One region of the Pseudomonas sp. GP01-A4 genome, then DNA from elsewhere that is predicted to be linked to it. Evidence: predicted binding sites of a transcription regulator. Region 1 holds the regulator's gene; the other holds the start of a gene.
The links. The regulator sigma-54, encoded in region 1, starts transcription at its own class of promoters, with help from an activator protein. The targets are predictions, from matches to a motif close to ANTGGCATNNANNTTGCTNT.

Region 2: AC3WKX_RS14955 (circularly permuted type 2 ATP-grasp protein) is a predicted target of sigma-54. The motif match lies at 3,579-3,598, and genes of this name have one in related genera.

Annotation. Positions count from the first base shown of each region.
Region 1 is NZ_JBYSWF010000019.1:23,086-28,072, reverse strand. It holds gene lptC (LPS export ABC transporter periplasmic protein LptC) at 1-293, shown strand, start outside; gene lptA (lipopolysaccharide transport periplasmic protein LptA) at 280-852, shown strand; gene lptB (LPS export ABC transporter ATP-binding protein) at 852-1,577, shown strand; gene AC3WKX_RS13570 (RNA polymerase factor sigma-54) at 1,762-3,255, shown strand; gene hpf (ribosome hibernation-promoting factor, HPF/YfiA family) at 3,331-3,636, shown strand; gene ptsN (PTS IIA-like nitrogen regulatory protein PtsN) at 3,649-4,113, shown strand; gene rapZ (RNase adapter RapZ) at 4,116-4,973, shown strand.
Region 2 is NZ_JBYSWF010000022.1:15,202-20,188, reverse strand. It holds gene AC3WKX_RS14970 (cytochrome c biogenesis protein DipZ) at 1-6, shown strand, start outside; gene msrA (peptide-methionine (S)-S-oxide reductase MsrA) at 152-847, shown strand; gene AC3WKX_RS14960 (alpha-E domain-containing protein) at 1,039-1,989, opposite strand; gene AC3WKX_RS14955 (circularly permuted type 2 ATP-grasp protein) at 1,992-3,401, opposite strand; gene AC3WKX_RS14950 (hypothetical protein) at 3,815-4,360, shown strand; gene AC3WKX_RS14945 (hypothetical protein) at 4,433-4,645, shown strand; gene AC3WKX_RS14940 (hypothetical protein) at 4,657-4,797, shown strand; gene AC3WKX_RS14935 (cation:proton antiporter) at 4,801-4,987, opposite strand, start outside.

The sequences.
Region 1 (4,987 bases):
CCGAATTTCCATGGCACGTCACCAGCGAGCGTGGCGAGGTCAACCCGGACGGCACCCAAGTGGAACTGATTGACTCGGTGCGGGTAGCCCGCACTGACGCCAAGAACCGCGACACCATTATTACCAGCAGTCGCATGACCGTATTCCCACAGAAGCAATATGCGCAGACCGAGCAAGACGTTAGAATTGACGGCGCTGGCGGTGTATCGACTGGCAAGGGAATGAAAGCGTATTTGAAAGAAAGCAGGATACACCTGCTATCGAACGTAAGAGGACAGTATGAGGCTCGTTAAAACCCTCCCTATTTTGCTCGGCCTGGGCGCAGCACTGGGAAGCGTGAGCGCCTGGGCTCTGCCGAACGATAGCCAGCAACCGATCCACATTCAGGCTGACGATGCGCAGCTGGATGACAAGCAAGGTATCGCGACCTACACGGGCAGCGTGATCATCACCCAGGGCTCGATGAAAGTGACGGGTAACACCGTGACACTGACTCGTACCCCGGCGGGCGATATCGACGTGGTCACTTCGGTGGGCAACCTGGCGTATTTCGAACAACTGCAGAAAGTGGGCGACCCTACGCCGGTCAAAGGCTATGGCAAGACGATCCAGTACCACGCCCAGCAAAACCGCATCGTGCTGATCGACCAGGCCCGGGTCATCAATGACGGCAACACCACCGACGGCGAAAAAATCGTCTACGACACGGTGAAGCAGATCGCCCAGGCCGGCCGTGCTACCGGCTCGAAAATCAGCACGCCGAAGCCGCGTATCGACATGGTTATCCAGCCGAAGCAGAAACCGGGCGCAGCCCAGCCGGCGCCGAAACCCGACGCGAAGAAGGCGAATTAATGGCAACCCTGAAAGCCCAGCATCTGGCCAAGGCTTATAAAAGCCGTCAGGTCGTGCGTGACGTCAGCCTGTCGATCGACAGCGGCCAGATCGTCGGTTTGCTCGGCCCCAACGGTGCCGGCAAGACCACCTGCTTCTACATGATCGTCGGCCTGGTGCAGGCCGATCAAGGCCGCGTCCTGATCGACGACCTGGACGTGAGCCACCAGCCTATGCACGGCCGTGCGCAAGCGGGTATCGGCTATCTTCCCCAGGAAGCATCGATCTTCCGCAAACTGTCGGTTTCCGACAACATCATGGCCATCCTCGAGACCCGCAAGGAACTCGACCGCGCCGGGCGCAAGAAAGAGCTGGAAAGCCTGCTGCAGGAATTCCACATCAACCACATTCGCGACAACCTCGGCATGAGCCTTTCCGGCGGCGAGCGTCGTCGTGTGGAAATCGCCCGCGCGCTGGCCACGGCGCCCAAGTTCATCCTGCTGGACGAACCTTTCGCCGGTGTCGACCCGATCTCGGTCGGCGACATCAAGCAGATCATCCATCATCTCAAGGCCAAGGGCATCGGTGTTTTGATCACCGACCACAACGTCCGTGAGACGCTCGATATCTGCGAAACCGCCTACATCGTCAACGATGGACAGCTGATTGCCGAAGGTGACTCTGCCACTATCCTGGCCAACGAACTGGTCAAGGAAGTGTATCTGGGTCACGAGTTCCGCCTGTAAACACGGTGGTATCAGGCCATTCGCCATGGAGCGCGGTAGTCAATAAAAACCTCAGTATTTTTATTGTTACCGCGCTCTAGGCAAAGCCCCCGATATCAGGCATATAATTTGCTTATGTTTGGCGCTCACGCGCCCTGTCGTGGATGGCGCATTGCGCCGGCGAATAAGGTGTTAAGCCCCTGCCATGAAACCATCGCTAGTCCTGAGAATGGGCCAGCAGCTGACGATGACACCGCAGCTGCAACAGGCCATCCGCCTGCTCCAATTGTCGACCCTGGACCTGCAACAGGAAATCCAGGAGGCCCTGGAGTCCAATCCGATGCTCGAACGCCAGGAAGAAGGCGACGACTTCGATAATGCAGACCCGCTGGCCGACAACATCGAGCAAAAGCCCAACCCCGACGTACAGGAACCCTCCTACCAGGAAACCGCCCCTACGGTGGATAACCTTGAGGAAGGCGAATGGAACGAACGCATTCCCAACGAACTTCCCGTGGATACCGCCTGGGAAGACGTCTACCAGACCAGCGCCAGCAGCCTGCCCAGCAACGATGACGACGAGTGGGACTTCACCACCCGCACATCAGCCGGCGAGAGCCTGCAAAGCCATTTGCTCTGGCAGCTGAACCTGGCACCGATGTCCGATACCGATCGCCTGATCGCCGTGACCCTGATCGATTGCATCAACAACCAGGGCTACCTGGACGAGACCCTTGAGGAGATCCTCGAGGCGTTCGACCCGGAACTGGACATCGAACTGGACGAAATCGAAGCCGTCCTGCACCGCATCCAGCAATTCGAGCCGGCCGGCATCGGCGCCCGCAACCTCAGCGAGTGCCTGCTGCTGCAACTGCGCCAATTGCCGGCCAAGACGCCTTGGCTGAGCGAAGCGCAGCGCCTGGTCACCGACTATATCGACCTGCTGGGCAGCCGCGACTACAGCCAGTTGATGCGCCGCATGAAGCTCAAGGAAGATGACCTGCGCCAGATCATCGAGCTGGTGCAGAGCCTCAACCCACGCCCGGGCTCGCAGATCGAGTCCAGCGAAGCCGAATATGTCGTGCCCGACGTGATTGTGCGCAAGGACAACGAACGCTGGCTGGTGGAGCTGAACCAGGAATCGGTGCCGCGCCTGCGGGTCAATCCGCAATACGCAGGTTTTGTGCGCCGCGCCGACACCAGCGCCGATAACACCTTCATGCGTAACCAACTGCAGGAAGCCCGCTGGTTCATCAAGAGCCTGCAAAGCCGCAACGAAACCCTGATGAAAGTCGCCACCCAGATCGTCGAGCACCAGCGCGGCTTCCTGGAATACGGCGATGAAGCAATGAAGCCGCTGGTACTGCACGACATCGCCGAGGCGGTGGGCATGCACGAATCAACTATTTCCCGGGTGACCACGCAAAAATTCATGCATACCCCACGGGGTATATATGAGCTGAAATACTTTTTCTCCAGCCACGTCAGCACCTCCGAAGGCGGCGAATGCTCGTCCACGGCGATCCGCGCGATCATCAAAAAACTGGTTGCCGCGGAAAATCAGAAAAAGCCGTTGAGTGACAGCAAGATCGCTGGTTTACTGGAGGCACAAGGCATTCAGGTCGCCCGTCGAACCGTCGCCAAGTACCGCGAGTCCCTAGGGATCGCGCCTTCCAGCGAGCGTAAGCGTTTGATGTGACGGGCGGGCCATAGCGTTCCAGTGGCGGGTATTCCTACCCGCCGCTTTATGCACTGGCAACGAAGGAGAAGCTGTATGCAAGTCAACATCAGTGGACACCATGTAGAAGTCACCCCTCCATTGCGCGAATACGTCGAGCTGAAGCTGAAGAAGCTTGAGGGCCATTTCGACAAGATCACCAACGTTCAGGTCATCATGAAGGTCGACAAGCTTCAGCAGAAAATCGAAGCGACACTTCAGATACCCGGTGGCGAAGTGGTCGCCAATGCCGAACATGAAGACATGTATGCATCAATCGACTTGCTCACAGACAAGCTTGACCGCCAACTTAAAAAGCATAAGGAAAAGCAGCAGAGCCTTCTTCAAGGCACTGGCCGCTAACACTCCCCACCCATGATCCGACTTGAAACCATCCTGACCCCCGGCCGTTCCCTCGTGAACGTGCCGGGCGGCAGTAAAAAGCGCGCCCTCGAACAAATTGCCAACCTGATCGGCCGCGAAGTGCCCGAACTGGATACGCAAGCTGTGTACGAGGCCCTGATCGCCCGTGAAAAGCTCGGCTCCACCGGCTTTGGCAACGGCATCGCCATTCCTCACTGCCGCCTGCAAGGCTGTGAGTCTCCAGTCAGCGCCCTGCTGCACCTGGACGCCCCTATCGATTTCGACGCCATCGACGGCGCGCCGGTCGACCTGCTGTTCGTGCTGCTGGTCCCGCAAGCTGCCACCGATGCGCACCTGGAACTGCTTCGGCAGATCGCCAGCATGCTCGACCGCAAGGACGTACGCGACAAACTGCGTAGTGCCTCAAGCAATGAGGCGCTCTACCAGGTTGTCCTGGATGAACAAAACGGGCATTAATCATGCGTTTGATCATCGTCAGCGGCCGTTCCGGCTCAGGTAAAAGCACGGCCCTCAATGTTCTTGAGGACAACGGCTTCTATTGCATCGACAACCTGCCCGCCGGCCTGCTACCGGAACTGGCGGAACGCGCGCTGATTCATACCGAGTTGGCGCAACCGCTGGTCGCCGTGTCGATCGACGCCCGCAACCTGCCCAGCCACCTCACACGCTTTCCTGAACTGCTCGAAGAAGTGCGGGCCAAGCATATCCATTGCGATGTGCTGTACCTGGACGCCGACGAAGAGACCCTGCTCAAGCGCTTCTCTGAAACCCGTCGCCGCCACCCGTTGAGCAGCCCTCATCGTTCCCTGGCCGAAGCCATCGAGGACGAGACCAAACTGCTGGGGCCGATCATTGACCTGGCCGACCTCAAGATCAACACCACCAGCCTGAACCTGTATCAACTGCGGGATGCGATCAAGCTGCGTCTGCTGAACCAGCCGGAGCCGGGCACGGCGTTCCTTGTCGAGTCGTTCGGTTTCAAGCGCGGCATGCCGGTGGATGCCGACCTGGTGTTCGATGTGCGCTGCCTGCCCAACCCGTACTGGAAGCCGGAACTGCGCGATCAGTCGGGGCTGGACCAACCTGTGGCCGAGTACCTGGCGGCGCAACCGGATGTCGAGGAAATGTACCAGGACATCTCCAGCTACCTGCTCAAGTGGCTGCCGCGTTTTGCGGCCAGCAATCGGGCTTATGTCACCATCGCCATTGGCTGCACCGGCGGCCACCACCGATCCGTCTACCTGACCGAACGCCTGGGCAAGGTGCTGCAACAAACCCTCAAGAACGTCCAGGTTCGCCACCGCGACCTCAGCTGAAAGGAACACCCCCG
Region 2 (4,987 bases), on a different contig from region 1:
GGCTAACCCATAGCGAAATTTTGCATGGTTAACCCGATCAATGTAGGAGCTGGCTTGCCTGCGATAGCGATGTTGAATTCACCACCTCAATCGCAGGCAAGCCAGCTCCCACAGTTGACCGCATTTATCCTGATGTTTCGGAGTGACTGAGATGAAACTGCTTAAGTACTTACCGGCCCTGGCGTTCGCCGCCTTTGTCGGCCACAGCTCGGCGTTCTCCTTCGGCCCGTCCGACGACGCCGTGGCCATCGCGCCGCCGGCCATGGACCTGCCGGCAGACGCGAACAACCTGCAAACCGCGGTCTTCGCCGGCGGCTGCTTCTGGGGCGTGCAGGGTGTGTTCCAGCATGTACAAGGGGTGAAAAACGCCGTCTCCGGCTATGACGGCGGCGCGGCGAGCACCGCGCAGTACGAAAGCGTCAGCGGCGGCGATACCGGCCACGCCGAGTCCGTCGCCGTGACCTACGACCCAAGCAAGGTCAGCTACGGCAAGCTGCTGCAGATCTACTTCTCGGTCGCTCACAACCCCACGGAACTCAACCGCCAGGGCCCGGACAGCGGCACCCAGTACCGCTCGGCGATCTTTGCCCAGAACGCCGAACAGCAAAAAGTCGCCCAGGCCTACATCGCCCAGCTCGACGCCGCGAAAGCCTTCGACAAGCCGATCGTGACCAAGATCGAGATGGGCAAAGCCTTCTACCCGGCGGAGTCCTATCACCAGGACTTCCTGACCGAAAACCCGTCGTACCCCTACATCGTGATCAACGACCTGCCAAAGGTCGCCCAGCTGAAAAAATTGTTCCCTGAGCAGTACCGCGCAGAACCGGTACTGGTGAAAAACCAGTAGACCTATGATCGTTCCCACTTTCGACGATCGTTCCCACGCAGGACGATCGTTCCCACGCAGGACGATCGTTCCCACGCTCTGCGTGGGAATGCCGCCAGGGCGCTCTGCGTCCGCTTTTGAAGTCGTGACGCGGAGCGTCACCGGATTCATTCCCACGCGGAGCGTGGGAACGATCAGCGTGGGAACGATCATCAGACGACTTCAAGGTAGGAGCTATGAATCGCCCGCGCCAACTCCCGCACGGTGTCGATAAAATCCGTCAACCGGCTATGCAGCCCATCCTCCAGAATCTCATCAATCCCTGTATACCTCAGCCGCGCCTCAAACTCCGCCGCCAAACGCTGGGCCGTACGCCCATAACTCCCCGGCAGGTCCGCCAGGATATGGCTCAACTCCTCGATACACGCATGCAACGAGCGCGGCACATCACTGCGCAACAGCAACAACTCCGACACCGACCGCGCATTCAGCGCATTCGGGTACAGCTCGGTATACGCCTCAAACGACGACAGCGCCCGCAACAACGCGCTCCACTGGTAATACCCGCGTGCCGAAAGGTCGCTGACTTCCTCGGACTCTTCCCCAAACATTTCATACCGCGCGTCCAGCAACCGCAACGTGTTATCCGCCCGCTCGACAAACGTCCCCAGCCGAATAAACCGATACGCATCGTTGCGCATGATCGTCCCGGACGTCGCCCCACGAAACAGGTGCGAGCGCTGCTTCACCCAGTCACAAAAGTGGCTGATGCCATGCCGCGCCAACCCGCCGGCCGCAATACTGCGCATCTCCAGCCAGGTGGCGTTGAGGTTTTCCCACATATCAGCCGTGATCCGTCCCCGCACCGCATGGGCATTACCCCGTGCAGCCCGCAGGCAATTGTAGATACTGGCGGGGTTTTCCTCGTCGAGGGCGAAGAAGTGCAGCATGCGCTCGGCGTCCAGTTGCTGATGGCGCTCAAGGTAACTGTCCAGTGTGCCGCTGCTGAGCAGCGACATGGCCAACTCGTCCAGCCCGTCACTGCGCCCGGCCTGGGGCATCAACGACAGCGAATAACTGACTTCCAGCATGCGCGCCAGGTTCTCGGCACGCTCCAGGTAACGGGACATCCAATACAGATCTGCGGCGGTTCTACTCAGCATACTCAGCCCTCCACCACCCAGGTGTCCTTGGTTCCGCCGCCTTGCGACGAGTTGACGATCAATGAGCCTTCGCGCAGCGCCACGCGGGTCAAGCCACCGGGTACCAGGCGGGTTTCCTTTCCCGAGAGCACGAACGGTCGCAGGTCGATATGCCGCGGCGCGATGCCGTTTTCGACAAACGTCGGGCAAGTGGACAGGCTCAAGGTCGGTTGGGCGATGTAGGCATGAGGGCGGGCCTTGATACGCTGGCGGAAGTCCTCGATCTCGGCCGCGCTGGACGCCGGGCCCACCAGCATGCCGTAGCCGCCGGAACCCTGGGTTTCCTTGACCACCAGCTCCGGCAGGTGCGCCAGTACGTGGGACAGCTCATCCGGCTTGCGGCACTGGAAGGTCGGCACGTTTTGCAGGACCGGCTCTTCATCCAGGTAGAACCGGATCATTTCCGGCACGTACGGGTAGATCGACTTGTCGTCCGCCACGCCGGTGCCGATCGCATTCGCCAGCACTACGTTGCCCGCGCAGTACGCCGCGACCAGGCCGGGCACGCCGAGCATCGAATCGGGGTTGAAAGCCTGCGGGTCGAGGAAGGCATCGTCGATGCGGCGGTAGATCACATCCACGGCCTTGGGGCCGTCGGTGGTACGCATGAACACCTTGAGGTCGTGCACGAACAGGTCGGCGCCTTCCACCAGCTCCACGCCCATTTCCCGGGCCAGGAATGCATGCTCGAAGAACGCGCTGTTAAACCGGCCTGGCGTCAGCACCACCACATTCGGGTTGTCCAGGCGGCTGGAGCTTTTCAGGGTCTTGAGCAGCAGGTTGGGATAGTGGTCCACCGGGGCGATGCGTTGCTTGGCGAACACCTCGGGGAACAGGCGCATCATCATCTTGCGGTCTTCGAGCATGTAGCTCACGCCGCTGGGGGTACGCAGGTTGTCTTCGAGCACGTAGTAGGTGCCGTCGCCATCGCGCACCAGGTCGACCCCGGAGATGTGCGAATAGATATCGCGGTGCAGGTCCAGGCCGACCATGGCCTTCTGGTATCCCTCGTTGCCCAGCACCTGATCGGCGGGAATGATCCCGGCCTTGATGATGCGTTGGTCGTGGTAGATGTCGGCAAGGAACATGTTCAGCGCATTCACCCGCTGGATACAACCGCGCTCGATGACACTCCACTCACTGGCGGGGATGCTGCGGGGGATGATATCGAAGGGGATCAGGCGCTCGGTGTCTTGCTCGTCGCCATACAGGGTGAAGGTGATCCCCGCGCGGTGAAACAGCAGGTCGGCTTCACGGCGGCGCTGGGCCAGCAGTTCTGGCGGCGTGTTGGCCAGCCAGCGGGAGAATTCCTGATAATGCGCACGGCAAACGCCTTGTGCATCATTCATTTCATCAAAGAAAGATCGAGCCATTCCAATTACCTTGTCAGTGCCGGGACTAACTGCGCTTTGGCACTGCCGCTTTAGAAAACGCATTTTTTTATGAGCCCGTGGCTGATGGTGCCAGCAGGCCTGGTCCTTACTTTCTTTTGGGGTGGGCTCTGGGTCGGGGGGTAACGATTGCTCCTGTATCCGGGCAGATAAAGGACTAAAGCAATGCCTGTGCCATCCACCTTGTGGCGAGGGAGCTTGCTCCCGCTGGGCTGCGCAGCGGCCCCAAAAAGGAACCAGACCGCTGCGCACCGGAGCGCTGTCCCGGTCCAGCGGGCCCAAGCTCCCGCGCCACCGATGCGGCCCTATCGCCTCAAAACGGTGCACTGATTACTTGAACTTTGCACCAGCCCGGTTCTTCTAAACTGCTTCAAATGCCAGCACGGAGCACGGATGTGCCCAGAATCATCTCACCCGACACCCCGGAATCGAGCCTGACCGACCACAGCGAACACAACGCTAAGATTTTCGGTTCGCCCAAGGACCGTCTCGACTTTTACCGGCGTGAAATCCAGTACGAAACCAGCATCCTGGCCAACCGCACCGACGCCTACCTCACGGCCCAGTCATTCCTGGTGATTGCCTTCGTGTCCGGCATGGGCAACCTGAACCCCGAATGGGGCAAGCTGTTCACCCTGGTGGTGCCCGTGTTCCTGGCGACCCTGGGCATTCTCAGTTCCCTCAACGCCTGGCCGGGGATTCGGGCGGCCTACGAAATCATCGACCACTGGCATTACAAGCAGAGCGAACTGCTGCGCAGCGAGCCGGTGATGGGCCTGGCCTACGATGAGTCGCCACTGTTCAGTGAGATGGAGTCGTCCCACAAGGGCTATCGCAAGTCGCTGTTGTTCTCGATGCGCGCGCCCTGGCTGTTCATGGTGTTCTGGGTGATGCTGGGGGCCTACGCGTTTTACATCCAGGTGGACAACCCCGGCTCATAAGCAATTGGAACTTCACCGACCCGCACGGGACCTTACCTTTACGCAGTCTGCGTTTTCCAACAGAGGTGAGCCATGAGCACAGACAACGACCCGCAAACCAGCAACCGTAACGATCCCGCCATCGACCGCGGCGAACCGGCCCCCGGCACCGCGGCCGACGCGCCAAAAGACCCCAAGCCTGCCAGCGACCCCAAGGCCAAGGAAAACGACTACAGTCCAGACTTCAAGCCCGAGCGCGAGCCCAAGCCTGAAACCGATGCCGATATCGATACCCAAGGCGGTTAGAGGAGACGGTGATGTCAGTTGAAATAGACGAAGACGATGAACTCAATGACCCGGGCAATGAAGACCCGGGTTCATTGATGGATGATGCCGAAGTACCGCTTAACGACCTGGATGATGCCGCTGACGTCGGCAACACTGAAAACCAGGAGTAGACGTCATTGTTGTGCCTGGGCACGTCGTTCATACCACGCCAGCATCGGCTGCGTGCTGAGACCATGAACGACGATGCTCAGGGCAATGACTGACAGCGTCAGGTTCACCGCGACCGCGCTGCTGGTGCCCACCAGCCCGTGGTTGATGGCATAGAACAGGTAGTAGATGCTGCCGATCCCGCGAATCCCG